One region of the Brevibacillus sp. FIR094 genome, then DNA from elsewhere that is predicted to be linked to it. Evidence: riboswitches for the same ligand, from Rfam matches in the RefSeq annotation. Region 1 holds a riboswitch; each other region holds the start of a gene.
What was found. A riboswitch is a leader RNA that binds a small molecule or an ion and turns the genes downstream of it on or off. The one in region 1 is predicted to bind S-adenosylmethionine.

Region 1 (7,501 bases):
CAAGAGTGAAACTAGACGCCAAAAGCGGGGCCTTGCTGGGATTCGATGCAGAGAAAATTCCAGGGCAAGAGAAAATCGAGGGAGCGCCTTCCAAAGAGAGAACAGAGCAACAGGCGAAGGCATTCATGGAATCGTTTCTGGGTAAAAATATGGCACAGTATCGGTTCGAACCATTAGATACGCAAGAGGGAGCGGATGCCGTTTCGCACGACGCTGTCCGATTGCAACGCTACGTAAATGATGTACAGGTAGAAGGGGATTCCTATGTGATCGGCATGAACGATATGGGCCAGATTGGCTACATCAATTCAGGCGATACAACGGGAGTCAATCTGGACATCGGGCAGTTTCAAGCCATAGATGAGTTACCTTCGCTGAAAAAAGCCGAGAGTGGGCTTGCAGAAGTCATGCAGTTGACGTATCAGAGAGTTGGAAAGAAGGATGTGGACTACGTCCTTCGCTATGAAGAAAACTTCTCCGGGTATCTTGACGCGCAGACAGGCAAGGAAGTGAAAACCACCTTGTGGGGTGGGGAGTCCTTTAGCGACAGTATCGCCGTCAAGTCAGGCGGCAAGAAGGCAATGGCTGCGTCGGTAAAAGAGGCTGCGGCTACCATGGAGTTTTTCGGTCAGAAGGTAGAGGGCTATGCGTTTACGGGGAGCAATGTGCCCGCTTATATGATGGGAGACAACGAACGGGAATACGTTGCCAAAAAAGGTCAGCGAATTATGCAGCTGACTACCGTTGATAGTCGGGCGACAGCGTTCAAGATTTCTTATCCTGAGCTTAGAGAAGGTGATACGACACTCACCGTCGCAGAATTGCAGGAGCGTGCAATCTTGTTTTTGGAGCCGTATTTGGATACGCGGGTGAAGTCTGTTCGGATGCAGGAGCAAATTTACGTGATGGGTAGACAGGTTGAACTGAACTTTGTCCGGGAAGTAAACGGCGTATTGGTGCGAGATCAGTATTATAAGGTCACGCTCGACGGGCAGACAGGAGAAATTATCGGGATAAATTTGACATTCCCGCATGAGCAGGAGAGCTTCGCAGATGCGTCCAAGGTGATTTCAGCAGAAGAGGCGTCGCAGGTTTATCTCCAACATAATCCGCTCAGTGCCCGCTATCTATTCCCGCTTGAAAACAATAGGATTCAAGAGCAACCGGTCTTGGTCTATTCGGCAGAAATACTGAAGAGCAATGGGGATGTGGATGCCATTACGGGAGAATGGCTGTCATACGAATAAAGAGAGACACCAGGGGAGACTCCTGGTGTTTTGTTTTGCATAATGCCTTCCCAGAAATTGCATAGTAAAGAATGAGGGGAGGGACAAATGTGGAAGGATTCGGAGAAAGCATGGTCGTCATCGGGCGTGTCTGTACGATTATTCCTTTATTACTGCTGGTCACCTTGTTCATGGGCAAGCGCTCGATTGGGGAGCTGCCTGTTTTTGACTTTATCATCATTATTACATTGGGATCAGTGGCAGGGGCTGACATTGCAGAGCCGGATGTCCGTCACATATCGATCGCATTGGCGATTGTGACGTTGGGTATCTTGCAACGAGTCGTATCGCAGTTGTCCATTGTCTTTCGCTGGTTTGGCAGAATGGTTACATTTGAACCGACCGTCATTTTCTACAACGGAGCTTTTCATGTCAAAAACTTGAAAAAAATCCGCTACTCGCTCGATAATGTCCTTCATATGCTTCGTGAAAAAGACATTTTTGACCTGGCAGAGATTGATTTGGCCATTATCGAGGCGAACGGTCGGTTGACTGTGCTCAAAAAAGTTGAGCAGCAGTTCGTAACGAAACAGGATGTAAACATCCAGACTTCCTCTTCGGGAATGTCGTTGCCTGTCATTGTGGAAGGCAAGATTTATCCGGATGTGCTGTCATACCGGAACCGTGATGAGCAATGGCTTGTGCACGAATTGAAGAAAAAGGGGATCGCGTCCGAACAAGTCTTTCTCGCAACGATCAATCGCAAAAATGAATTGCAGTTCTCCTTGAAAAACGAAAAAGAACCACAAGTACCTCCGTTGCATCATTAGCTATCGAAATGGAAAAAGGCACAGTCCCTCTGCAAAAACTGCAAGAAGTTACTGTGCCTTATACGGGAGCATAATGGTGAACTTGGTTCCTACTCGTGGTTTGCTTGATACATTGACAGTTCCGCCAATCGCATGAATGACATGATAGGAATACGTCAATCCAAGACCGGTTCCAGTTGTTTTCGTAGAAAAATAAATCGTTCCGAGACGGCTGATCTGTCCTGCATCCATGCCGACACCGTTATCTTTGATGACCAACAGTGCTTTGTTTCGCTCGATGAGCAAGTCCAGGGAGACTTTTCCGTCCGAAATATCCGAGCATGCCTCGATGGCATTTTTGATGAAATTCACCAACACTTGCTTGAACTCGTCTGGATTGGCCTTGATCGTCACAGGTCTCTCAAAGTCTTGCAGCGTAAGCTCCACGTTATGCATATTAGCAAAGGGGAGCATCACTTCGCGGATGGCATGCAGATGCTCGCTAACATTAATGATTTCATGCCGTTCCTTGAGCGGCTTGGAAATCGCAAGGTATTCGGTCAAAATGGCTTCTGTCCGTTGGACTTCGTCGAGACTGATGCGTATGTATTGATCGGTTTTTACCAAATTCTCCGGGGATTCCTGTATTAATTTCAAGAAGCCTTTGACAGCTGTCAGCGGATTGCGAACCTCGTGTGCGAGCGATGCAGCAACATGGCTCATCGTCTGGATTTTTTCGTTTTGCGCGTGGCGAATAAACAGCTCCTTATCCGAAACGCATTTGCTGAAAAGCGACATTAATAACCAGAGGCCGAAAAAGTTCTGAATAGGAATCACTATGGTGTAGTAAACGAGGTGTTGAGTTACATACGTGGGAAAAAAGTAATAAGTAGTCCCTAAAGCAACCGTAGAAAAAATCGCACTCGTCATAAAAAGATACAGTGTTTTTCGATAACTGGCTTTGTAGTGTCGATATAAAAAGAGTGACAAGACAAAATTGACTGTAAGGATCAGCAGCGCAACCCATGTTCCTTCTCCACCCAAATAGTACCGATAAACCAAGGCTTCAATCAAAAGGAGCAAGGCAATCTCGATTCCGCCATAAACCAGTCCGAAAAGAATGATGACATGTCGGATATCAAAAAACATGCCATTCGTGACACTCGGGGCGAAGGTCATCGCGAGAAACATGCAGGCTGAGCTAATGATGACAATAAAGGAACGGCTGTAGTTCCTCATTTTGTCACGGTAATAGATGTTGAAAAACACAAACGGGATAATGGCGAAAAACCATTGAAGTATAACTTCTTTTAATAGACTCATGTAGCATCCCCATCGCAAATATTTGCTAGGCTTGTATCAATCTACGATAATTCGACAAGACACAACAAAATCCCTCTTGTTGTACACAAGAAACTGGAATATTTATCAAGAAAATTCTTTCGGTAAACCTAGTTGACAGATAGGTAATTGCCAGATTATATTCTGTATATACTTATACAAACGTTTTGAAAATAGAAACTACTCTTATCAAGAGAAGGCTGAGGGAATGGCCCTATGAAGCCCGGCAACCTAGCACGAGAGATTGTGTTCTTTCGAGCCAAGGTGCTAACTCCAACAGGTAGAATACCTGACAGATAAGAGGCGAGAATCTTGTCGATTTTTGTCCTCTTTCTCTGTGAAAGAGGATTTTTTGCATGTATCATCTGTTTTCAAAGAGAAAAAGGGGGAACATTTGCGATGAAAAAGAAACTGGGATTACTGACTTCACTTGTTGTGGCTGCGTCCGTACTCGTTACAGCATGCGGCGGAGGAACAAGCACCGGAACCGGTAGCACGAACAAGCCGGGTGGAGAGAACGCGAAGAGAATCGCATTAATCATGCGTCAAAACGTAGGGACGTTCTCCGCTCAATACATTAATGGCGTGAAGACAGAGGTGGAGAAAAACGGCGGTGAGTTGACCGTATTCAACGCAGATACCGATCTGGCAAAAATGGCGTCCAACCTCGATGCGGCTGTGAACCAAAAGTTTGATGGCATTCTGATCGACCATGGAACGGCAGAAGCGTTGCAGCAGGGCACGCAAAAGGCCGTGGATAAAAAAATCCCGGTCGTCCTGTTTGATACAGACATCAACATTCCGGGTGTGCCAGTTGTGGCGCAGGATGACAACAAGTTGGCAGAGCTGAGCCTAGAGAAGCTGGCGGCAGATACAAATGGCAAAGGCAACATCGTAAAAATTTGGGTAGCTGGCTTTGCGCCTATGGAAAAACGCCAAGTGACGTATGAAGCTTTCCAGAAGAAATACCCGGACTTGAAAGAGATTGCGGCATTCGGTTCTGCTACCAACAATACGGCACTCGATACACAAACGCAGATGGAAGCGATCTTGAAAAAGTATCCCAACAAAGGCGACATCACAGCAGTATGGGCAGCTTGGGATGAATTTGCCAAAGGGGCGACACGTGCTATCCAGCAAGCAGGTCGTACGGAAATCAAAGTATACTCCATCGATTTGAGCGATGAGGATCTGCAAATGATCCAGGCGGAAAACTCTCCGTGGACAGCGACGGCAGCAGTAGACCCATCCAATATCGGACGCATTCATGCCCAAACCGTGTTCCAAAAAATCAAAGGCGAGCAAGTGCCAGACAACGTGAAGCTGAATCCAGTGCTGGTGAAACAGGAAGACCTGCCGAAGGATAAGAAAGTAACGATGGGCGACCTGTCCCAATACGTACAAGATTGGGGCAAGTAAGAACCAAATTGGCTTTTCCCGTTGATCTGTATCCCGTCAACGGGATTTTTCCTTATAGGGGTTGGAATACGCAGGTAAACAGGAGGTGTGAAAAATGTCCACATTGCAGATGAAAGGGATGGCGAAGCAGTTTTCTGGGGTTCCTGCCCTGCGATCCGTCGATTTTGAGGTGCGCGCTGGAGAGGTTCATGCACTCCTCGGTGCCAATGGCGCGGGAAAGAGTACCCTGATGAAAATTCTCACGGGAGCATACCAGGCAGATGGCGGTGCGATCACCATCGATGGACAGGCCGTGTCGATTCAATCTCCGCAGGACGCCAAAGCACAGGGCATTCAATGTGTCTATCAGGAAGTGGACACCGCCTTGATCCCGTATTTGAGCGTTGCCGAAAACATATTGACGGGCCAGCTCGTCCAGGCGAAAACCAAGGGACTGATCAACTGGCAGAGCCTGTACAACGAATCGAAGCAGATTTTACAAAACCTCGGCTTCTCCATTCCAGTGAAGATGCTCGTCGAAGAATGTACGCTGTCGGAAAAACAATTGATTTTGATAGCACGGGCTACCGTTCAAAAGGCGAAGTACGTCATTTTCGATGAACCGACAGCGCCGTTGAGCACGAAGGAGAGCGAGCGGCTGTTTCAAATCATTGCGCAGTTGAAAAAAGCTGGAGTCGGGATCATTTATATCTCCCACAGGTTGCCGGAAATCTTTGAAATCTGTGATCGGATCACCATCATGCGCGATGGACAGCATGTTGTGACCACAGACACGGCGAAGACTAACATGGATGAAGTGATTGCGAACATGCTGGGCAAAAGCTTTGACGAGGAGTTCCCGAAGCTGGAAGTGCCGATTGGCGAAACGATTTTTGAGGCGTCAGGCGTGGCTGGTGGCAAAGTACGCGGAGTCGACCTGGAGGTTCACGAGGGAGAGATTGTGGGTGTCGTTGGTCTGGTTGGGGCAGGGAAGACTGAGCTCGCCCGATTGCTCTTCGGTGCGGATGAGGCAAAAGCCGGTGCCATTCGATTGCACGGAACACGTATCCAACTGCGCTCGCCAAAAGACGCCGTCGATGCAGGAATCGTACTCGTCCCGGAGGAAAGGCGCAAAGAAGGAATTTTCGTAGAAGAGTCCGTGCAGAACAACCTGTCTGTCGCCTCGTTGAAAAAGAAGTCCTGGCTCGGTTTTATCAAAAGAGGGGCGGAAGCGGCTAACGCAAGAGAGCTCGTGCAGCGCCTTGGTGTAAAAACAGCCGATATCAAGCAGCTGGTCGGTTTCCTCAGTGGCGGAAACCAGCAAAAAGTGGCTATCGGCAAATGGCTGGATACAAACGCTCACCTCTTTATGTTTGACGAGCCGACAAAAGGGGTGGATATCGGTGCGAAAAGCGATATTTACCGCGTGATCGGAAATCTTGCCGAGCAGAAAAAGGGTGTCCTGTATTTCTCCTGTGAGTTTCAGGAAGTCATCGGGATCGCAGACCGAATTCTCGTCATGTTCGAGGGCAAGATCGTGAAGGAATTGAGTCGCGAGGAAGCAACACAAGAGCTGATTATGTACTACGCAAGCGGAGGTGAGTAACGTGGCAGATAAAAAGTTTAGCTTATTTGATTTTGTTTACAAATACGGTACGGTTGCAGTTATCGTTATTGTCATGTTGTTATTCAGTTTGACCAACCCGTATTTCTTCACGTACGACAACTTGACGGACATTCTTCGTTCCATCTCGATTGTGACATTTGTCGCGATTGGCGTTACGTTCTCGCTGATTGTCGGAGGCTTTGACTTGTCCGTAGGATCGACGGTTTCATTGACCACAGTCGTTTCTGCTTCGATGATGGTTTGGTACGAACAAGGAGTTTTCACGACACTGGTTGTTCCGATTGTACTTAGCTTGCTCGTCGGGCTGGTCAACGCCTTCCTGGTCGTGAAAATCCGCATCCCTGATTTGCTGGCTACTCTGGCGATGCTTTACATCGTCAACGGCATTCATATGACGTATTCCCAAGGCTACTCGATCTACGCAAACATGCCGATGCAGGACGGCTCACAGGCTCCGGGAAAATTCCAGGAATGGTTCCTCTGGCTGGGCCAAGGAGAAATTCTTTCCGTACCGGTTCCCGTTATCCTGACCTTTTTACTTGTCGCGATCACGCATGTGTACTTGACCTATACGAGACAGGGACGGATGCTGTACATGACAGGCGGCAATTTGGAAGCAGCCCGTCTGTCGGGGATTCCTGTGAATCGCTATCGTACCTTGGCTTATGTGCTCTCCGCTCTTTTTGCAGGCTTGGGCGGGATGCTCTTGGCAGCGCGGATCGGTACCGGGCAGGTGAGTAGTGGTGGCTCCATGCTAATGGATGCAGTAGCGGCTGCTTTCGTAGGCTTCTCCGTATTCGGTGCAGGAAAGCCAAACGTATTCGGTACATTTGTGGGAGCCATCCTGATCGGAGTGCTGCTCAACGGCATGACAATGCTCAATCTACCGTATTACGCTTACGATATTATTAAGGGAGCGGTTTTGGCGCTGGCCCTAGCTGTGACCTATTATCAACTGCGCAGAAAGCGAAACGCTTAGAATCGTAACGTTCTTCTTGCTTTTCTCTCATCAATTTCTCATCTTCCTATTATTCCCTTCTCTTTTTTGAAGCTTAGTATTGGTCTTACTCAAGTGAGACAAATGCAAAAGCAAATTCAAA
Region 2 (7,501 bases), on a different contig from region 1:
AAATTAAAATTGTCGGAGAGAGTCATACAGGGAACGATGCCATCCTAAAAGCAAATCAGCTGGAGCCTGATGTGGTGCTGATGGATTTGTCATTGCCGAATGGGCTAGATGGGTTTTCAGCGAGCAATGAGATTCGCAAGTCGAATCCTTTCGTGAAAATCGTTATATTGACCATGCATGACGAGGAGATTTTGTCCAAAAGGCTATTACTGTCGGAGCTCACGGGTATATTTTAAAAAACAGCCATGGCGAGCTGCTGCTCCAAGCCATTGTGGAGGTCTACAGAGGTAAACGCTTTTACAAGACTTCCGTTTCGGAAGAGATCATCAATCTATGGCTGAAATCGGATGCCAAGACGATGCCTTCTGTTTTAACGCTACGTGAAAAGGAGCTTGTCAGACTCATTGTGCTTGGCTATACCAATAAAGAAATGGCAGATAAGCTGTTAATCAGTGTCAAAACCGTAGAGAACCACAAAACGAATATCATGCAGAAACTAGGACTGGATTCCAAGCATCAATTGATCCAATACGCTATTAAAAATAGATATCTCGATCTGGCATTTTAATCGCATAGACCAAAAAGTAGGGGACTTCCCCTATATGGAAAAAATGACAAAGGAATAAACTGAATAGAGAGACTACACCTCATGAACCATCATCGTACGATTGGAAATGATATCGTCGTCGAAGGAGGAACTATGGCAAAACAAGTTCATTATACGGTTGTCATCGTGGGAGCAGGTTCAGCCGGTATCTCTGTTGCTGCCCGTATCGTCCGGGCTTCCAACAGGCTCATGGGACAAGTCGCCATCATCGACCCTACGTTCAAGCATTATTATCAGCCTTTGTGGACATTAGTCGGAGGGGGTGCAGCCAAAAAAGAGGAATCCGAACGTGACCTCGCCTCTCTGATCCCCGCGGGCGTCGACTGGATTTGCGATGCGGTCACCATGTTTCAACCGGAACAACACACGCTTCGTACGAAACAGGGAGCCATCGTCTCTTATGACTATCTCGTTGTTGCTGCTGGTCTGCAAATAGAATGGGAGGGGGTAAAGGGCCTAAAAGATGCCGTCGGCAAGAACGGTGTTTGCAGCAACTACGCTTACCAAACGGTAGAAAGTACATGGGAAGCTATCCGGAGTTTTAAAGGCGGCACTGCCATTTTTACGCACCCGAACTCACCCGTAAAGTGCGGCGGAGCCCCTCAGAAGATCATGTATCTGGCCGATGATTACTTTCGCAAGTTACATGTTCGCAACCAGTCAGAGATCATTTTTGCGTCGGCGAAGGGAAGTATTTTTGACGTTCCGACGTATGCCAATACTCTCAATGACGTCATTCGTCGCAAGAACATCGAAACCAGATACAAGCATAACCTAATGGAAGTGCGGGCGGATACCAAAGAAGCCGTTTTCGAGAATCTGGACACCAAAGAGCAGCAAGTATGGAAGTATGACATGCTTCATGTGACCCCTCCCATGAAAGCGCCCGATTTCATTGCAAACAGCGCTTTGGCAGACACAGGAGGCTGGGTCGATGTCGATCCATTTACGCTTGTGCACAAAAGATTTCCCACTATTTTCGGCATAGGAGATTGCGCGAATCTTCCCACGTCCAAAACCGGAGCTGCTATTCGCAAACAGGCGCCAGTCGTCGAGAAAAATCTGCTCGCACTGATCAATGGTAATCGAATGACTGCCAAGTACGACGGTTATACATCCTGCCCACTCGTAACGGGATACAACAAACTGGTGCTGGCTGAATTTGATTACAACCTGATGCCATGTGAAACCTTTCCTTTTGACCAATCTGAAGAGAGATTCAGTATGTACCTGATGAAAAGAGAGCTGCTTCCCATCCTTTATTGGAATGGCATGTTAAAAGGATTGATGTAAGCCAGTCTTTGAAAGAGAGGGGGAGAGCAACATTTTGAATGACAGGAAGGAACAGAGAAGCTCTGACATGTTTTTAGAGGATTTATCTGATCCAGAAGTTCAGGAAGCCATCACCATATTGATCCAAAAGCTCCCGAAGATAAAAGATACCGTCCTGGCAGTCGAAGAGGGACTTGAAGTAGCAACATCGATCTTGCGCGATCAGGAATCGCTACGGTATTTGTTTGAACGAGTAGATGGTAAACTGTCCCGTTTCTTTGTGGAAAAAGAATCGATAGACGCCCTGTTTACTTTGCTTGATAAGATGCCAAAGCTCGTTAAGTATGTCAGCGTCCTCGAACAAGCTGCTGATTTTTTGGAAAGTTTTGGAAAGGATAAGCAATCACAGCAATATCTGCTTAACGGTGTGAAAGCGTACATCGCTCCTGTGTCCGCGCAAGTGGAGCACGGAATGGCCGTCTTCCAAGAAGCAAAAGTAAGAGCCGAACATAAAAGCGAACCCGTTTCCGTGTTCACGCTTTACAAGCTCATGAAGGATCCCACCGTCCAAAAGACACTTCGTTTTACCCAATCGCTGCTCGAAGTACTCGCGGAAAAATCAAACAAATAATAGAGGTGTAAAAGGAGGAATGCACGATGTTGTTGCGTTACTTTTATGATGAAAAACTGTCCCATGCATCTTATCTGGTAGGCTGCCAAAAAACCGGGGAGGCGATTGTGATCGATCCCGGCCGCAATCTGGCTCCTTATTTTCAAGTCGCCAAAGCAGAGGGGGTTACCATTGTAGCCGCCACCGAAACCCACATTCACGCTGATTTTGTTTCTGGTGCAAGGGAACTGGGCGCAGCTTATCAGGCGAAACTATTTTTATCCAATGAGGGCGATGAAGAGTGGAAATATCAATACTTGGAAGGTTTGAACCATCAGCTTGTTCATGATGGGGATCGCTTTTATATCGGGAACTTGCTATTTGAAGTCATGCATACCCCTGGACATACACCAGAAAGCATCTCCTTCCTTTTGACAGACCTCGGTGGGAATGCAGATCGCCCCATTGGGATCTTCACAGGAGATTTCGTCTTTGTGGGAGATATCGGCAGACCGGACTTGCTGGAAAAAGCAGCGGGAATGAAGGGTACGTCCGAGTCAGGCGCAAGAGCCATGTTCCAGTCTCTCCAAAAATTCAAGCAACTGCCGGATTATATGCAGGTATGGCCAGCTCATGGCGCGGGAAGTGCTTGCGGGAAAGCACTGGGGGCCGTGCCGTCTTCTACCGTCGGTTATGAAAAGCTCTTTAACTGGGCGATGTCACACTCCAATGAAGAGGAATTCGTCAAGGCACTCCTGGATGGACAACCAGAGCCACCAACGTATTTTGCAGTGATGAAACGGGTTAATAAGGAAGGGCCTGCCTTGCTCAACGAACTCCCTGTTGTTCAAGAGTTCAACTCGCTTGAACAGGTAAAAGAATCGCTTGAAAACGGACAGATTGTCGACACGCGTCCTTTTCAGAAATTTGCGAAGGGGCATCTAGCGGGAACACTTCACATTCCTTTTAACAAGTCATTCGCCAACTGGGCGGGCTGGATCGTTGATTACGATCGCCCGGTTCATATCCTGGCCACCCCAGATGAGCTGGACGAGATTTTGCAAGCCTTGCATTCCGTAGGGATTGATCATGTCACAGGTTTTCTCGACTGCGACACGCTAATGGAAAGTAAAGCGTCTTCGCTCGAGACAATCGAAGAGGTAACACCGTTGGAGATTGCAGAACGGGTGGAAAAGCGAGAGGTTCACGTAGTAGATGTACGCAATCTGGCTGAGTGGAAGGAAGGACATATTCCGGATGCCCAGCACATCATGCTCGGTACGCTCGCCATGCGGCTGGAAGAGATTCCTCACGATAAGCCGCTTCTCGTACAGTGCCGTTCCGGTGCCCGATCTGCTATTGGTGCAAGCATTCTTAAAGCAAATGGCTTCAAGGATGTCATGAATTTGAGTGGCGGAATCTTGAATTGGCAAATAGACGGCTTAACAGTTGTAGAGCAGGAATAAAACGAAGCGAGATGTTGCAAAGGGTGAGCCTATGACTATCGACCTTGTGATCACACTTTTTGTTATCGGTTTCGCGGGATCGTTTATCTCTGGTCTCGTCGGAATCGGGGGCTCCATCATCAAGTATCCGATGCTTCTGTACATTCCGCCCGCCCTTGGATTGGTTGCTTACACAGCTCACGAAGTATCCGGAATAAGTGCAGTCCAAGTATTTTTTGCCACCCTAGCTGCTGTTTGGAGTCTGCGCAAAGATAAGCTCATTCATTACCAGCTCGTTGTGTACATGGGGAGTGCCATTATTGTCGGGAGCTTGCTTGGAGGATATGGAGGAAAATATCTTTCGGCAGATGCCATCAATTTCGTTTACGCCATTCTGGCCACGATTGCTGTAATCTTGATGTTCCTGCCAAAAAAGCGGATGGACGAACGTGAACAGACCGAGGTTATCTTTCATAAACCAACAGCGGTATTATCCGCTTTGATTGTTGGGGGTGCATCCGGAATTGTCGGGGCAGCTGGCGCTTTTATTTTGGTTCCCATCATGTTGATCATCCTCAAGATTCCGACAAGAGTTACGATTGCTACATCTCTTGCTATCACTTTTCTTTCTTCCATCGGTTCGACGGTAGGGAAATGGATGGCAGGGGACATATTGCTATGGCCGTCTGTGATTATGGTCATCGCCAGCATCATGGCAGCGCCGCTCGGTACGAAGGTCAGCAAACGCTTGGGCACCCGGATTCTCCAAACCATTCTTGCCTTGTTGATCCTAGCCACCACGATTAAGATTTGGGCTGACATCCTGATATTATAAAGAAAAATCAAATGTCATTGAACAGGATTGACATATCCGAGTAAAATGATAAGATAAAAATGAATTTTACGATGTAATTAAATTTCATAGAACGTTCTTATCGAGAGTGGTGGAGGGACTGGCCCGATGAAACCCGGCAACCTTGGTCTGATTGACCTTACGGTGCTAATTCCTGCGGAGTTATTCTGCGAGATAAGAAGGTGGGAACCGACTAATCGCCCCTCTTCTTTTCGGAGAGGGGTTTTCTATATTTTAAATTCATAGTATTCACATCTTTTTACTCGTTATTATATGAAGGAGGAAACAATGTGCTTTATTATGCGGTCAAGCGTGGCTTTCTCATGATCTTGACACTGTGGATGATTGTCACGGTAACGTTTGTGACCATGCACCTGATTCCGGGTGACCCGTTTGCGTCTGATGCCAAAATGCTTCCAGAAGAAGTGGTAAAGAACATGCGGGCGGAGTACAACCTAGATCAGCCAATCACGATACAGTACCTGCTCTATCTGAAAGGATTGCTGCAATTTGATTTGGGGCCTTCTATCCAGTCGAAGACGAGGGATGTGAACACGCTGATTGCAGAGGGATTTCCCGCATCGGCCGTTCTGGGACTCCAGTCGTTTATTGTCGCGCTGGCAGGTGGAATCACACTGGGAATCGTAGCGGCACTCTATCACAATCGAACGCTGGATTTCTTGTCTATGTTTGCAGCCATCATTGGGATCTCCGTCCCCAGTTTTATTCTGGCGCCACTGTTGATCAAGTACTTGGCGGTCAAATGGGAGCTGCTTCCCGTTGCTGCGTGGGGGAGCTGGGAACACTCGATTCTTCCAACGCTTGCGCTCGCTATCGGTCCGCTCGCCATTATCGCTCGCTTCGTACGAGCCAGCATGCTTGAGGTTTGGCAACAGGAATACATAAGCACGGCGGAGGCGAAAGGGCTTGGCACCTTGTCCATTGTCGTTAGACACGGGATACGGAATGCCATATTGCCGGTTCTTACTTTTATCGGTCCGCTATTTGCCAACCTGATGACAGGAACCTTTGTGGTGGAAAAGATTTTCGCTATTCCCGGGCTCGGCAAATACTTCGTGGAAAGCATTTTTAACCGCGATTACCCCGTAATTTTGGGAACGACAGTGTTTTATAGCTTTGTGCTCATTTTTACTTTGTACCTCATCGACCTGCTGTATCGGGTGATTGACCCGCGCATCAGATTGACGAGTGGAGGGAAGTAGCATTATGGCCAATCAGGCAACACAACTGGATTCGCTGTTTCGACCAGTCGACCGAACCCGGCTATCCGAGGAAATTCGGGAACGTCCCAGTCTTGGGTATTGGCAGGAGGTATTGCAGCGAGTATTCCGCAACAAGCTGGCAATGCTCGGGTTCTTCCTGCTCATGGCAGTGGTGACCCTCTCGATCATCGGGCCGATGATCGTTCCCCACAGCCCGCATGAACAGTCATTGACAAAGGGAAATCTGCCACTGTCGGGTGAGCACTGGTTTGGAACGGATGACTTGGGGCGGGACATGTGGGCACGTACCTGGGTAGGTGGTCAAATCTCTTTGTTTATTGGTGTGGCGGCAGCTGCCATCGACCTGGTGATCGGTGTATGCATCGGCGGGATATCCGGTTACATGGCAGGAAGGAACAAGTTGGGCGACCGTGTGGATAACATCCTGATGCGATTAGCTGAAATTCTGTACAGCATTCCGTATCTCCTGGTGGTAATCCTGCTGATGGTGGTTCTGGAGCCTGGACTCGCAACAATCATTATTGCCCTATCACTAACCGGATGGGTCGGCATGGCTCGTTTGGTCAGAGGACAAATCATGCAGATCAAGCGTCAGGAGTTTGTGCTGGCTGCAGAAAAGTTGGGTACCTCTCACGTCAAAATCATCATTAAGCATCTGCTGCCGAATACGATCGGCGTCATCATCGTCAACCTGACCTTTACGATACCGCACGCGATTTTCGCCGAATCGTTTCTTAGCTTTCTTGGGCTGGGAGTGCAGGCACCAACCGCCAGCTGGGGAACCATGGCCAACGACGCGCTGGCCGTTATGCTGAGCGGACAGTGGTGGCGACTGTTTTTTCCCGGATTCATGATTTCCCTTACCATGTTCGCGTGTAACGCGCTCGGGGATGGATTGCAGGACGCACTGGACCCGCGGATCAGGAAATGAGGAGGAGTACATCGTGAAACCATTGTTGGAAGTCGATCAGTTGCGTGTCTCCTTTTGTACGTACGGTGGAGACGTGCAGGCAGTAAGAGGGGTTTCCTTTTCTGTAAAGGAGGGTGAGACGTTGGCCATTGTCGGGGAAAGCGGCTGCGGAAAAAGTGTGACCGCCCGGGCATTGATGGGGATGATTCCTCCGCGATCCGGTCAGGTAAAAGGCGGCAGCATTCGGTTTCACGGGCGTGAACTGACTGGGCTGACGAAGCTGGAATGGCAGCAAGTTCGCGGCTCGCAGATCGGTATGATCTTCCAGGACCCGATGTCCTCGCTGAACCCCACGATGAAAATCGGCCAGCAGATTGCGGAAGGGCTGATCAAACATCGAAAGCAGACGAAGACAGAAGCAAAGGAAGAGACGCTGAAACTGCTTGTGAGGGTAGGCATTCCAGAAGCGGCGAGGCGATTTGAGCAGTATCCGCACGAGCTAAGCGGAGGAATGCGGCAGCGTGTAGGAATCGCGATGGCACTTGCCTGCCAACCCCAGT
Region 3 (7,501 bases), on a different contig from region 1:
GATCCAACTGTGCTTCTGGCAATGGATAGGTCCCTTCCGATTCAATCGGATTTTGGGTAGCAATGACCAGCATGGTCGATGGAAGTGGCAGGGTGACGCCTTCGATCGTGACCTGGCGTTCCTCCATGCATTCCAGCAAGCCGGATTGAGTCCTGGGAGTGGCCCGGTTTATTTCATCTGCGAGCAAGACATCTGCAAAAACAGGTCCCTTGCGCAGTTCGAATTCACTTGTTCGTTGATTGAATATGTGTAGACCGACGACATCAGATGGCAGTAGATCCGCAGTAAATTGCAGGCGGTTGTAAGAGCCGCCAATCGCTTGCGCCAATGTTTTGGCAAGCACGGTTTTTCCCATTCCGGGCAAGTCCTCCAGCAATACGTGACCACGGGCGAGCAAGGCCGTTACTAAAAGGCGGATCTGACTTTCCTTGCCCACGATGACGCTGCTGATCGCATCTTGCAGGTTATCCAATGTCGGATGAGTCATGAAAATTCTCCTTTTCCCATTCAAAGTTTCGGGGTCATACGGTTTTTATTATATAGGGAATATCCTGTTATTTACAAATTTTCGAAATAATATTCCCCCCAGCGCGGCGAGCACGATGACGGCGCCTACAGAGATGTAAAGAGGGCGAATCCCTACCTGATCGCTCAGCTGCCCGCCAAGCCAAATACCGACGGGCATCGTCGCACGCACGATGAGCAGGCGGACAGACAGTACACGCCCCATTAGCTCGGAAGGAACGTGAAGCTGATACAGGCTTGTGCTATGTACTTGGAAAAAAGGAGCAAACAGACCAGCCAGTAGTTCGATGGTGATGGCGAGCCAGATGTCATGGGTAAAGCCTATCGCAACAAAGCTTAAGCCACCTAATACCAGTGATCCCAACATGATCAGGGGCTGACCAAGGCTGTTACGGAAGCGTGGCACGAGCAAGGAGCCGAAGAAATATCCCAACGGATACCCAGCCAAAAACAAGCCTACATGAAACGAGGTGCCTTGCAGCTCGCCAACTATAAAAGGCAGGTTGAGTACGAGTGTGACTCCGACAGCAAATTGGACGAGAGCTGAGTACAGGCCAAGCCAGAGTAGAAGGGGCTTTTGCCAAAAAATCGCAAGACCAGCCTTAAACATGACAAACCACGATTGCTTCTTGTTGGTGGTATCCGCTGGAGCGATTGGACAAAGAACTAGAAAGAAACCGCTGAGCGCATAGCTGATCGCGACCAATGCGAGTACTGACTCACCGCCGATACTGGCAACGAGAATCCCAGCCAAAGGAGGACCTGTAATCAAGCCAATGCGCAGGACACTATCCAAATAGGCATTGGCTTGGAGGAGCTGCTCTCTTTTGACCAGAACAGGGAGGAGCGATTGGCTGGCTGGCACATATAGCGGTTGAACGAGACCGTTGATCAAGGCAGTGAAATACAACGGCCAGAGTGATTCTGTCCCGGAAGTGATGACCGCAAAGGACAAACAAAACGCAGCAGCTCGCATCCATTGAGAAAAAAGCATGACACGTTTCTTGTCGAATCGGTCGATGTACGGTCCGGCTACCAACTGAATCGCGAGCGACGGCAAGAAATACAGCAGCCACATCTGTCCGACCGCACCCTGTGAGCCTGTTGCCTGATAGATTAACCAGCTATTGGCGAGGGTACCAAGTGAGGCGCCGAGTTCTGAAATGAGCTGACCGAAAAGAATCCAACGATAAGAACGCTGCTGCCAGACAGAGGCTTGTACCGCGGTTTGGTTCATGGGGTGCTCCTGTCCAGGAATTCATCCCACATCAGGGGGAGCTTGTCCAGGGTATGACGGCGGAGTCTGTAACGGGAGCCTACTGTTTCAACGAGATGGGCAGACCGCAGCATGGACAGGTGATGGTGCACTGTCGATTTCGCCATAGAGAGTTGATCGGTTATCTCTTGCAAGCTCAGTTCCTTTTCCGCGAGCATTTTGACCATACGCAGCCTCTGCTCATCTCCGAGTGCTTTTAAGGCTTGCACCAGTGAAGGGGGTGGCTGATTAGGATCTACAGCATCGTGCAAATTTTCGTCGGCAACAGGGTAATAAAAAATTTTCGTCCCGACAGCATCGGCCTGTACGGTCCACGGGCGATAGATCGCTTGTGGGATCAGCAGTACGCGTGTCACGGCAGGCTCAGGGAGGTAGCTCGCTCCCGTCGCATACTCCACCAAGGCTTCCGGGTTGAGCTTTCCTAGCTTGCTTTGCTTTTGCGACCAATCCCGTTCTAGCATGCGACCAATTTCTTCCTCATGCGGCTTGATGTGAGTGGTATACCAGCCTTCCATCAATCCGAGAATATGACTCCGCAGCTCTTCTGCATCAACGGAAGTAATATGTCCGATATACGCTTCAAAAAAGAGGTGCGCGCGGCACGCTTCCTGTAAAGCTGCGCAATCATCCTTGCTACCTTGTGCAGCCTTCCGACGCGCTTCCTGCATACTTTCACCTAGATAAGGGAGGGCCTCGTATCGGAGCTGTTCTGTTGAGAGCTCTCTGACATACGAGAGAAATGAATCCAGATCAGCGAAAGGGCAAAGATCGAGCAGTTGCAAAAGCGTCTTCCACGTGTTGTGCTCCTTCGCATAGTCGACCTCTTGTCGTACAAAAGGCGAAAGCTCGTCCAACAGTTGACGCCAATAGGCAGAAGGGTGTTCCATCGTGTGATGCAATTGATCGTAGGTAGCGGCAGCGATTCCCAAGGCAGCTTCGAATAAGGGAGAATAGGAAATCTCCACGCGATACGTTGTTCGTTCACTTCCGATATTCAAAACTTTCACGTCTATCCATCCTTCCAAAAATTTCATCTATGCTTGTATTTTATAAAAATAGAATTTTAAATTCAATATTTTTCGAACGGAAATCAAAAAAGAAAGAAGGGCCACGCAGCTCAAAAAAGAGGTAGCGCGATCCTTCTTCATTTGGAGGCATAGTATGCTCAAGTGTCCTGGTGAAATCTATCAACCCACCGTGGACAATTGCAACGCACGCTGCAGTGCTTGCTCCAGATCAGAGAGGATATCGTCGATCGATTCTGTACCGACGGAGAGGCGAATAAGTCCCGGGGTCACTCCGGCTGCTGCCTGCTCTTCTTCCGTCATCTGCTGATGTGTTGTGCTAGCTGGATGAATGATGAGTGACTTGGAGTCCCCGACATTTGCGAGATGGGAGAACAGCTTCACGGACTCGATCAACGTTTTTCCTGCCTCAACGCCACCGCGAATTCCAAAGGTCAGGATCGCGCCAGCACCTTTTGGCAAATACTTTTGTGCCAAATCATGCTGGGAATCTGACTCTAGTCCCGGATAACTCACCCACTCTACGGCAGAGTGATTAGTGAGGAATTGGGCTACTGCCAAGGCGTTCTGGCTATGCCGCTCAATGCGCAGATGCAGTGTTTCTAATCCTTGCAGGAACAAGAAAGAATTGATCGGGGCGACAGCCGCTCCAATATCGCGCTGGAGCTGGACGCGCGCCTTGATAATATAGGCGAGTGGGCCAACTGCCTCTGTATAGACGACGCCATGGTAGCTTGGGTCTGGTGTAGTCAGACCTGGGAATTTTCCGCTGTTCCAGTCGAATTTTCCAGAGTCTACAATAATACCGCCAATTGCTGTTCCGTGGCCGCCGATGAATTTGGTGGTGGAATGCACGACAATATCGGCCCCGTGCTCAAAAGGACGGCACAAAATCGGAGTCGCGAAAGTGTTGTCCACGATCAACGGCACGCCGTTTTCGTGGGCAATATTGGCGATCGCCTCAATATCAGCGACATCAATGCGGGGATTACCGATCGTCTCGCAAAACACGGCTTTTGTCTTTTCATTGATATAGGCACGGAAATTTTCCGGATTGGATTGATCAGCAAAATGAACCTTGATACCGAGGCGGGGAAGAGTGTGGGCAAACAGGTTGTAGGTACCGCCGTAGAGACTGCTGGAAGCGACGATCTCGTCTCCTGCATGTGCAATATTTAAGATGGCGAATGTAATGGCAGCTTGCCCGGATGCGGTCGCTAATGCACCAACACCACCTTCGAGCAGGGCAACACGCTTCTCAAACACATCCTGCGTCGGATTCATGATACGTGTATAGATGTTCCCAAACTCTTTTAAACCAAACAGGTTGGCTGCATGCTCCGTATCACGGAAAACGTAGGAGGTCGTCTGATAGATCGGAACAGCACGTGAGCCTGTTACAGGGTCAACCTCCTGCCCACCGTGTACCGCAAGTGTTTCTGGCTTCCATTGTTGTTGATCGGACATGTCCATCTCTCCTTTTCCTATAGGAAATCGGCAAAAAAAAACGGAGCATTCTCCTGAGAAGAAGAAGGCTCCGATCATGCACGGGCTTGTGTTCATCTCTCAGAATCACTGGATTCTGCAGGAATTGGCACCATGCAGCTAGTCTGCTGGTTGCCGGGTTTCGTAGGGCCTGTCCCTCCACCGCTCTTGATGAGAAAAGTTGTTGTCGTAATTGTATGAAAATAAAACCTTGCTGTCAATGTAGAATATGCAGTTATCAGGGAGGTTTTTATGTATATGTGGATGAATGGCGTTTCACTCATGCCATTAATTTGTAACGCTTTTGCCTCAAGCTGTTCACATCCCGTGTGGCTACTGTCGCAGCGAAATAGGAGATAATGGTAGAAAATAGGGAGCATGGATGCAGGGTGAAGCCAAGTGCTCTTCACGTTAGAAAAGTAAAAAAGCGTGTGATATCATGGAGGTGGTTACAACTGATCTGATCGTACATATAGGAGGATAAATAGCGATGAGCCATGGAGTAAAGGAAATGACACCACAAGAGCTGTTGGAAAAGCTGGAAGCCAAAGAGGAACTGCAAGTCATTGATGTACGTGAGGTCGATGAGTGGAATGCAGGTCACATCAAAGAGGCACAGCTGATCCCACTCGGCTTTTTGCCACATCGTATCGATGAGCTGGATAAGAACATTCCGATTGTGATGGTTTGCCGTAGTGGTGCCAGAAGCCATAATGCTACAGCGTATTTGAGTGCCCAAGGATATGACGTGGCGAATATGGTTGGTGGCATGCTCGCATGGCCAGGTGAAGTCGAACAGTAAGAAGTCATAGAAACAGTGTGAATGCCTCCCGTGTGTAAGCAGGAGGCATCACGCATGGGACAAGCAGGGAGGAAGCAACCCGTGAGTGAAGGAACACAATTGCAACAGGAATCTGGGATGAAAAAACATTGGTTTCCTGTGTTAGCTGGTATTATCATTTTGGCTATCGTCGGAGTATTTGGTTATAAGTACATGACACAAGAGAAGATCGAAGTGTTGAAGCCCATCGCGGACTTCACCTTAGACAACAGTAACGGAACAACCTATACATTTAATGAAAGTGCTGGTAAGGTACGACTGGTTGAGTTTATGTTTACCAAATGCCCGGATATTTGTCCGGCGACCACGTACAACATGGCTAAGCTGCAAGATCAGTTGAAGGAAAAGGGACTGTTCGGAGACAAAGTAGAGTTTGTTTCCATTTCCTTTGACCCTGATAACGATACGCCGGAAGTCTTGCAGGAGTACGCAGCCAAGTTCAAGGCAGATCAGAGCGGCTGGAAGTTCCTGCGCGGGGACGCTCAGGCTATAGAGAAAGTGACGAAGGATTTTGGTCTGATGGTGATTAAGCAGCCAGATGGTTCTTATGCCCATACGGCTCGCATGTTCCTTGTGGATGGAGATGGAAACATGCGCCGCGCGTACGGGATGGCAGCTGACATGGACATGGAAGTCATGATGAAAGAGATGGAACAGCTCGCTGACTAGCGGGTCTCCTCATAGGAGATGTTTACGACTTCTTCTGTCTGATTTACGAATTCAATATGAACGAGTAACGCCCACCTGCGATTGCCTTTTTGAAGCAAGAGCTTAAACGTCTCTTCCGACGTGGTGGGCGTTTTTTGTTTTCGTCCGACGTGCAGGTAGTCGACAATTTGAGCGTTTGGATATCGCTTCATCGTTTCCTGCATCGCGAGCCTGCCCCATTTTGCATAGGGAGGCTGGGCATAGGCAGGGAATGTCTGAAAGATGAGCAGGAAAAGTACGGTGGAGAGAAGGGGCATCATGTTCCGATAACGAAATAGGCGGTGAATGGCTTGCACTTGCTAATCCCTCTCCTTTTCGAAATGGTTTGCCATGTATTTTGAAGACTTTTCGGAATATCATTCGTAGAAAATAATGACAATGAAGTACGGGAGGTTTTCGATGCATTACTTGCTCATTCCCTTATTTGGCCTTCCTGTTTTGGTGGGGGTTCTTGCGGCCATTTTCCAAAAGCCTCCTTTCTGGAAAAAATGGGGGCCCACGATTGCTTCAGCCATATTGATTTACGGAGGCTGCTTCGCTGCGAATGTACATTGGCAAATGAAGTATGGCATTCCCGTGTTACCCACGGAGTCCGACTTGGAGCTATTTTTATACTTTTGTATCCTGTTGGTGTTTGTTTGTATCCTTCTGTATATTGGCTTTTTCATCACGATGAGAAAACAGTTTTGGAAAATGAACCTCGTTTTTCTATGCACAGCCTTTGGTTTGTTTAGCTTTTTTGCTGCTGCCTTTTTAGGCATGGGACCCTTTTTGAAAAAAGCGGAGTACGTCACCGTCGTACAAAAAGCAAAAGACAAGTGGAAAGCGGCGAAGATGGACAATGAGAAGCCCATTGATCTCGCCATCGTTTACAGTAGACAGGACTGTACCAAAAATTGTGCAGGGTATCCGTATACAAGTCTGATCCTGGTACGGAATCAGTCGGATCAGCCGTTGGAGATTGAGTTGAAACTGCGGTTACAAAACAAAAGTGGCGCCGTATTAAAAGAAATCGAAGCCGTACCACTAAAGCTCTCTTCTGGAGAAATTACGGAGGTATGGACGAGCGATTCCTATGCAAAGGACGACTTCTGGGCGAGAGCCAGTGTCGTTACCGCTGAAAGAGTTGCTGATTTGGAGTATCAGTATTCGATTATTGACCGAAGATGAATGTGTGGAATAGACAAGACTGTGTGAAACGAACGTCATACGTTGTGATATAATAAGAATGGCATGCTTGGTTCGGGTTCCCATAATCATGCACGACGATGTTAGGAGGAAAGAGTTTGAGCGACGTTAAGATTTTCGCGATGGGCGGCCTCGGCGAGATCGGAAAAAATATGTACTGCGTCGAGTATGAGGACGAAATCATCATCATTGACTGCGGGGTGAAATTCCCTGAAAATGAAATGTTTGGTATTGACCTGGTTATCCCGGATGTTTCCTATTTAGTGGATAACCAGCACAAGATTAAAGCACTTTTGTTAACGCACGGACATGAGGATCACATTGGTGCGATTCCTTATATTTTACGACAAATCAAGGTGCCGATTTACGGTGGTCGTCTGACCCTGGGCTTGGTCAAGGCGAAGCTGGAAGAGCACCGTTTGCAAAATGAAGTGAAGCTGATTCCGATTTCGG
Region 4 (7,501 bases), on a different contig from region 1:
TATAACCTTGGTTCCCTCTCCTGGAGCGGATTGCATCTCAACACTGCCCTCTAAGAGCTGTACACGCTCCCGCATTCCCAAGAGTCCAAAAGAGTTGCCATTCGCCATACGTTTTTCCAGATCGAATCCGACCCCATCGTCTTTGACGACAAGACTTAACGAATCTTGTACAAATTCCAGCTTCACTTGAACTGTCGTAGCGCCTGCGTGCTTCTCCACATTGTTCAGACATTCCTGAACCAAACGGAAGATCGCAGCCTTTACTGAACTGCGCAAAGGAGGCTCCACACCGAATACTACCAGATCGATGGAAGACTGAATTCGCTCTTCGCACGTTTGAATATATTTTTGCAAGGTAGGTACTAGCCCTAAGTCATCTAATGCCATTGGACGCAAATCAAAAATAATACGTCGAACATCCGCCAAGCTCAAGCGTACCATTTCCTTCAACTCATGAAGTTCCATTTGCGCTTCCAAAATGCGCTCGTTCTTCAACATGCGTTCTACAATTTCCGAACGCAGCACGACATTCGCCATCGATTGAGCTGGACCGTCGTGAATTTCGCGCGCGACACGCTTGCGCTCTTCTTCCTGAGCCTGGATTACCTTTAAGCCCATCAACTGATGCTGCTTAGCCGATTCTAGCGCCTCACCTATCTTACTTAAGTCCCCCGTTAAGTAACCAAGCACGACGCCCATTTGAGAAACCAACTTTTCTGCACGGACGATGGTTTCTTCCAAGGTACGCAGTTGACGCTCCAAATCATTTCTTCTGCGCTTCAAATTGTTTTCCCGCTCGCGGTAAATGGACAGTTCTACCTGAATACGACTCGCCTCTTCATACGCAACCCGGATATCTTCCTCCGTGTACATATGAAAATTACGACTGACCAACACGAGCTTGTTGCGCGATTTGCGATACGCGAGTTCAAGCGCATCGACCTTTTGAATCACTTTGGAAATCTCTTGTCGAAGTTCATGTAAATCAAACTTCAAAGAGTTGCCATGCTGTCTGGCGTTTTCAGCTATATCAAATATTTGAGTTTTACTCGTTTCTACGGTTTCAATCGTTCGCTTGATCACCCCGTCCAGCACGCTGATATCTATCGCTTTGTTCATGATTGCTCTCCTTCAAACTCATTTTTAGCCTTCGTGAACAACTGTTGGAGGTGCTCTTCTTCAACATCTCGCAGTCCCATGTCATTGCGTGGAATGGCAAACGGATCTGTTCCCTGTTTTACGAATCCACGATTGGATGTAAATACATAGCGGTAGCCAGCTTGACGAGCTGTCTCCAGTACGATTGGACTTGTGTAGCCAAATGGCAACGAGATGACATCGATCTCTTGCTTCATCCATTCGCTTAAACTGACGCGAGATATCCTGAAATCCACATAGAGACGGTCCCTGTACTCTTTTTCGTCCTCTAAACGCTGCAAATCTTTCAGATAGACCGGAGCTGTTTCTGGGCCAAGGTCGCCCCACTCATTTCGTTCTTCCTCTTCATGCAGACTGTACGTATGGGACCCGATTGTAACCAGTCCCGAATGAATCATTTCGTTAACCTGTTGACGCGTAAGTGGTGGCGTCATATTCTCCCGTTTTCGGTCAGCTACATCTCTTAAGCGCCCCGCAATTGCGAAGTTCACTGAAGGGTAGCCGTATGTACGTAAGATCGGAAATGCTTCTCTGTAGTAACTCTCATACCCATCGTCAAACGTAATCAAAACAGCATTCTCAGTCGGTAAGGTACCCGTCTCCATAAATCGCAGGAACTCATCCAACGAAATCGGATTCAGGTCGTTATCATGTAAAAATTTCATGTGTCGGGCAAATTGATCAGGAGCTATGACATACCGCTGATTCGATTGATCCGTGACATGATGGTACGTCAAAACCACAACCTGATTGTTATACCACTTTTTCGTTTGAACCGCTGCTTCTTCAATTGGTGTGACGTTTGGCTCAGCATTTTTTGTCTCACTTATGCTTATAGACGTATCCACTTGGGGAAAAGGTTGCACTTCTTGTTTATTCTTTTTTTCCAGAAAAGATTCGCCTAACAACCCAATAGCCACTGCAAAAAACAAAAAAGTAAGAAATACGATCAGGAAGAGCCTTCTGTTCGGCAAAAAAACCCCTCCTCTACTTCCTCACTAGGAGATTCGACACAGTCCTACAAATTCCTGTGCAACAATCGACCCAATAATTGGATGACTTTGCTCCTAAAATGAAAAAGAGCCCAGTAGCAACACCAGGCTCTTTTTATGTCATTCATGCTATTACAGTTGAGCAGCCTCTTGCTTCAGTATTTCAGCCTTGTCTGTTTGCTCCCAAGGAACATTCAGGTCATTGCGTCCGAAGTGGCCATATGCAGCTGTTTGTTTGTAGATAGGACGACGCAGGTCGAGCTGCTTGATGATACCAGCAGGACGCAGGTCAAAGTGTTTACGAACCAATTTCACCAGAGCTTCTTCGGAAATGGTACCTGTGCCGAATGTATCTACTGCGATGGAAACTGGTTGTGCTACACCAATTGCGTAAGCAACTTGTACTTCGCATTTGTCTGCGAGGCCAGCTGCCACAATGTTTTTCGCTACATAACGAGCTGCGTAAGCACCGGAACGGTCAACTTTTGTCGGATCTTTACCGGAGAACGCACCGCCGCCATGACGAGCATAACCGCCGTAAGTATCTACGATGATTTTGCGGCCAGTCAAGCCAGCATCCCCTTGTGGTCCACCAATTACGAAACGGCCAGTTGGGTTGATGAAGTATTTGGTTTCAGCGTCCAACAGTTCAGCAGGAACAACTGGTTTGATTACGTGTTCAACCAGATCTTGCTTGATTTGCTCCAGAGTTGTTTCGGGAGCATGTTGGGTAGAAATAACGATTGTATCGATACGAACTGGTTTATCACCATCGTACTCAACGGTTACTTGTGTTTTTCCGTCAGGACGGAGGTAAGCAAGTGTACCGTTTTTACGTACTTCAGTCAGACGACGAGCCAATTGGTGAGACATGCTGATCGGAAGTGGCATCAGCTCAGGTGTTTCATTGCAAGCAAAACCAAACATCAAACCTTGGTCACCAGCACCAATTGCTTCGATCTCAGCGTCAGTCATTTTGCCTTCGCGTGCTTCCAATGCTTGGTCTACACCAAGTGCAATGTCAGCGGACTGCTCGCCAATTGCAGTAATAACACCGCAAGTGTCAGCGTCAAAACCGAATTTCGCACGGTCATAACCGATTTCACGAATGGTTTCACGAACGAGCTTTTGGATATCTACATAAGTGTTTGTAGTAATTTCACCTGCTACGAGAACCAAACCAGTAGTTACGGATGTTTCGCAAGCTACACGAGCGTTTGGATCTTTGGACAGGATCGCATCCAAGATGGAGTCGGAAACTTGGTCACAAATTTTATCCGGATGTCCTTCGGTTACAGATTCGGATGTAAACAGACGACGACCTTTTTGCAAAGCCATGAGAAAATACCTCCTTTGACCTCATACAAATAGTGTGGTAGCCGAGTCAGGATTTTATCTACGTAAACGCAAATAAAAAACCTTTTCCATTTTTGAGGAGGAAAAGGTTTGAGCGTTTTTTGCTTCCTTCATCCTCTTATCGGCCAGAACGGATGTCCGTTCTGCTGGTTAGCACCGCTCTAGATCGGTTGCCGGGCTTCATAGGGCCAGTCCCTCCGCCTGCTCTGGATAAGAGTATCCATTACGGATAATAGAATAATTGTTTTTTTCAGAGATGTCAATAGGAAAATTTTTACTTATAATTGATAGGCTTTGGAAAGTACCACTACTACCTCGGCGCGAGTAGCCCTTCCATTCGGTTTAAAGGAAGAACCGTACCCACTGAGCCAATTTCTAGATGTCAAAGCTTCAATGGCAGGAGAAGCCCAATGACTCGCTGGCACATCCTGATAATTCGAGGTACCTCGGTTATACATCAAAACATCACGCGCCCGCGCGATCATTACCGCCATCTCTGCACGCGATATCGGCTGATCCGGCTTCATTTCATTCTTCGGGTACCCTTTCAAAATTCCTAATTGATAGGCTACACCTAAATTGTGATACGCCCAGTGCCGCTTTGGCATATCCCGGAAGGTCGTTTTTCCTGTGTAGGTAGTCGCTACCTTGGAACCGGTCGCACGCATCGATTTAAGCAGCATCGTCGAAAACTCTGCACGGGTCACTGCCTGATTGGGCTTGAACGACGCATCATTAAATCCATTTACAATATCGCGAGAGCTAAGTCTGACGATCTCTGAGCGCGCCCAGTGGTCCGAAATATCGCGATAGCCCGCTATCAATTTCTGCTGCGTCACCGTGAGTCGGTACGATTCATATTTGAACGCAGTACCGCTATTAAGTCGTACATAATATTTTCCTGGTTGCAAACGCAAACCGATAATATCGTTTCCTCGGTTAGACAACTCCGCTACCTCATTCGTCGAAGCGATCGCATAGTTCATGTTTCGATCGCTGTAGAGCGCGAAACGAAAGCCGCTATCGACAGGGATGTACGGCGCTCGGAACGTCACATACGATTCACTATTCACAGTAAATTGGAACCAGTCGGAATCAGTAGCTGTCGGTATTGTGCCTGACATCACTGTCCCACCGCCTAACGGAGACGCTTTTTGATAGGTGTCATTCGGCTCATTAAAATCTTTTTTTACTGGCGTGTATCCCAGATCCAGCTGATATTCGCCATTCACCGCATTGCGATTGTACTCACTCACACGGATGTAATACTTACCTGGTGACACTTCTTTTTGGACGCGCTCTGTCGGATTGTCTTTCGTTCCATTATCGTAGTTAGGGTCCCAGACAACCATCTTTTTTCCGATCTCTTGTTTACCGATACTCAGCAATAGATCGACACGCTTGTTATCAGGACTAACAGTGACATCCAAATGCCCGTATTCACGAACATAGTAGGAGAACCAATCCTGATCCCCTTCATCGTGAAAATTGCCTGTTACACTGATTTGATTACCTACGAGCGGCCTTGCCGTCTCTTGCGTATCGTTCGGTTCATTCCGGTCCGGATTGATGGTAAACTTACTCGTCAACACGTAGGTAAAAGCGTTATTGACCCCTCCGTTACGCATTAACCGGATATTCATGCTTCCCGCCTTGACCGGAACCGTTATCGTATCCCCATTCCCGAAGTACTGCGTGATCGGTGGACGATTTTCTGGGTAAAAGGTAGCTGCCATCGCTGAAGAAACACCAGAAGTCACAGACGCTGTGAAGCTGACCTTTCCATCGTAAGGGATGTCCATCTTCAGCCAGTCTATCGTGTCTTTTGGCCCCAAATTTCCACGTATCTGAGACTCGATCGGGAACGCTTTTGCTGAGTATGTCTGATTATTCGGCTCTAAAAAGTCATAGGATAAGGGCGTTCGAACTGCCTTGTCGACATTTAACAACCCGTAGCCCGTTTTTCGGTCCCATCCCTTTTCTCCTAAGTCCGTAGCCGTTTGATAAAGCAATTGTCTTACATCAAATGGACTTAGTTTGGGATGACGAGCTAGTATGAGCGCCGCTGCACCTGCTACTTGTGGTGCCGCTGCTGAAGTACCGCTAAAAGAACCGTATTTCCCCCCAAGCTTGGTCGTATAAACATTGAAACCAGGCGCTACCAGGTTCAGCTCAGGTCCTGTATTACTTTGATACAGCACTTCATTGTTACTCCTTACAGCCCCTACCGCTACTACCGTGGGATAAGCAGCCGGATAAGCCACACGGCTACTCTCATTGCCACTAGCTGCAATCAGAACAGCTCCGCTTCTTTCCGCTCGTTGCACAGCATTCGTCAGTTCCTTGGAGTAGGCCATACTACTGAGAGACATCACAATGACTTTGGCACCACGATCCAAGGCAGTATTGATACCCTTAGCAAGAGTCGGCTCCGTAGTATCTCCCTTTTTGTCCAAGATTTTAATCGGCAAAACCTTGGCATTCCACAAGACACCGGATACACCCATACTGTTATTCCCGCTAGCAGCCAGTACACCAGTTACTTCTGTTCCATGTCCGTTATCGTCTTGGGCAGATCTCCCTGGATTGACAAGATTCACACCCGGCAGAAGGTTGTCCTTCAAATCAGGATGCTCATAGTCCGCACCGGAGTCCAGCACCGCAATGATAATCTGTTCATTACTATTTACGACTGGCCATGCTTGGAGAGCTCTAATCTGACTCAAATGAAGCTGGTTACTTAAATAGTAGTCATTCGATGCTGGTGGTGCTGCAGCATAGATCGTTTGGTTGTTTGCCATCACTAGCGCGACACTAATCGCAGTCGCAACTGACATGTTCACTGATTTTTTCATGTAAAACAGTCCTTCCTTCTCTCCCCTGCACGATGAGCAGTCTAAAAGGAATTCAGGTATTTATCTTCTCATCCTAGCATAGCGGATGAAAAGGGAGACACGCAACCCTGATCACCCAATATTTGGAACGTCATAACAGTACAAAACCCTTTTCACCATGGGCAAAAAGGGTTTTCTTCTTACTGTAACAAACCTTTATTGTCTTCCACTTCAGGTGTTACCTGAGCTTTTTCTTTTTTTCTCTGCTGTGCTTTCGGAATAAAAGCAGTCAGTTCCGCCAGATTTACCTCTTCCTTTTTAATGGAGGAGAACGGAATATCAAATGCCCATACACGATGGCTATTTGCTTCTACCTTCATGTTTTCCAAGGTGAAGTGTACACGTGCGACGGTATCGCCATCCTTATCATGAACGATAATCGGCACTTCTGTAAACTCCAGACGTTTTGCCAGACCGTTACGGAAAGCAACGATGACTTTTAGGCCGTTATCTTCACCTGGCTTGATGTCGAGGACTTGCAAATCTACTTCGCCCTCTACAATTGGAGCCTTTTCTGCTGCCTGCTGCATGTATTGCTTGGACTCATCTGCACTCAGACCCAAATTATAGTTTTGGTTCTCTTCTACTTCGTTCTTCTTCGGCTTGATATAAGCCAGCTTCAGAGGAACCTCTTTTTCAGGGATACGGTCGAACTCATCCCAGCGGAACATGAATTCCATTGGACGGCTGGACATTTCCATCACTGGACCAGATGTAATCAGATCAAAAGTCTTTCTCGCGACTTCCTCTCCATCCTCCGTCACCAAAGACAACGGAAGCTTTTGCAGCAAAATGCTGCGGTCAGTCGCATTGCGAACGTAGGTAAGAACCAAGTAACCATCATTGGTAACCTGTGTGAAGAAAGGAATGATACCTACTTCGTTACGAACTACTGGAGGCATTTCATCATGCGCATATTGCAAGAGCTCGTGCTCCGCTTCGTCCAATTGATCATCCCACGGACCGTTCAGCACCAAAAACAATTCCTTGGATTCCACACGGTTCGCAGATTGCTGCGGATTATCTAATCCGGATACACCCAAATAAAACTCTCTATGAAGATTCTCATGAATATCCTCGCGTACTTGCTCCAAGCTCTCC

Region 2: another riboswitch for S-adenosylmethionine. It lies ahead of ACQ5DJ_RS04030 (ABC transporter permease); the one in region 1 lies ahead of ACQ5DJ_RS00440 (sugar ABC transporter substrate-binding protein).
Region 3: another riboswitch for S-adenosylmethionine. It lies ahead of ACQ5DJ_RS25155 (homocysteine synthase); the one in region 1 lies ahead of ACQ5DJ_RS00440 (sugar ABC transporter substrate-binding protein).
Region 4: another riboswitch for S-adenosylmethionine. It lies ahead of metK (methionine adenosyltransferase); the one in region 1 lies ahead of ACQ5DJ_RS00440 (sugar ABC transporter substrate-binding protein).

What each region holds. Positions count from the first base shown of each region.
Region 1 covers NZ_JBEAES010000001.1:83,762-91,262, reverse strand. The annotation lists gene ACQ5DJ_RS00455 (hypothetical protein) at 1-1,247, shown strand, start outside; gene ACQ5DJ_RS00450 (DUF421 domain-containing protein) at 1,337-2,056, shown strand; gene ACQ5DJ_RS00445 (ATP-binding protein) at 2,105-3,358, opposite strand; SAM riboswitch class I at 3,560-3,679, shown strand; gene ACQ5DJ_RS00440 (sugar ABC transporter substrate-binding protein) at 3,776-4,795, shown strand; gene ACQ5DJ_RS00435 (sugar ABC transporter ATP-binding protein) at 4,890-6,380, shown strand; gene ACQ5DJ_RS00430 (ABC transporter permease) at 6,382-7,380, shown strand.
Region 2 covers NZ_JBEAES010000003.1:261,453-268,953, forward strand. The annotation lists partial or broken gene ACQ5DJ_RS04005 (response regulator) at 1-568, shown strand, start outside; gene ACQ5DJ_RS04010 (FAD/NAD(P)-binding oxidoreductase) at 701-1,900, shown strand; gene ACQ5DJ_RS04015 (hypothetical protein) at 1,935-2,510, shown strand; gene ACQ5DJ_RS04020 (MBL fold metallo-hydrolase) at 2,537-3,955, shown strand; gene ACQ5DJ_RS04025 (sulfite exporter TauE/SafE family protein) at 3,987-4,769, shown strand; SAM riboswitch class I at 4,864-4,968, shown strand; gene ACQ5DJ_RS04030 (ABC transporter permease) at 5,078-6,010, shown strand; gene ACQ5DJ_RS04035 (ABC transporter permease) at 6,015-6,962, shown strand; partial or broken gene ACQ5DJ_RS04040 (ABC transporter ATP-binding protein) at 6,976-7,501, shown strand, end outside.
Region 3 covers NZ_JBEAES010000038.1:29,479-36,979, forward strand. The annotation lists gene ACQ5DJ_RS25140 (AAA family ATPase) at 1-487, opposite strand, end outside; gene ACQ5DJ_RS25145 (MFS transporter) at 536-1,762, opposite strand; gene ACQ5DJ_RS25150 (ArsR family transcriptional regulator) at 1,759-2,808, opposite strand; gene ACQ5DJ_RS25155 (homocysteine synthase) at 2,989-4,293, opposite strand; SAM riboswitch class I at 4,383-4,489, opposite strand; gene ACQ5DJ_RS25160 (rhodanese-like domain-containing protein) at 4,802-5,113, shown strand; gene ACQ5DJ_RS25165 (SCO family protein) at 5,195-5,821, shown strand; gene ACQ5DJ_RS25170 (YqzG/YhdC family protein) at 5,818-6,156, opposite strand; gene ACQ5DJ_RS25175 (hypothetical protein) at 6,260-7,030, shown strand; gene rnjA (ribonuclease J1) at 7,129-7,501, shown strand, end outside.
Region 4 covers NZ_JBEAES010000006.1:1,346-8,846, forward strand. The annotation lists gene ACQ5DJ_RS06175 (sensor histidine kinase) at 1-1,119, opposite strand, end outside; gene ACQ5DJ_RS06180 (polysaccharide deacetylase family protein) at 1,116-2,132, opposite strand; gene metK (methionine adenosyltransferase) at 2,283-3,488, opposite strand; SAM riboswitch class I at 3,622-3,723, opposite strand; gene ACQ5DJ_RS06190 (S8 family peptidase) at 3,785-6,361, opposite strand; gene ACQ5DJ_RS06195 (SLAP domain-containing protein) at 6,541-7,501, opposite strand, start outside.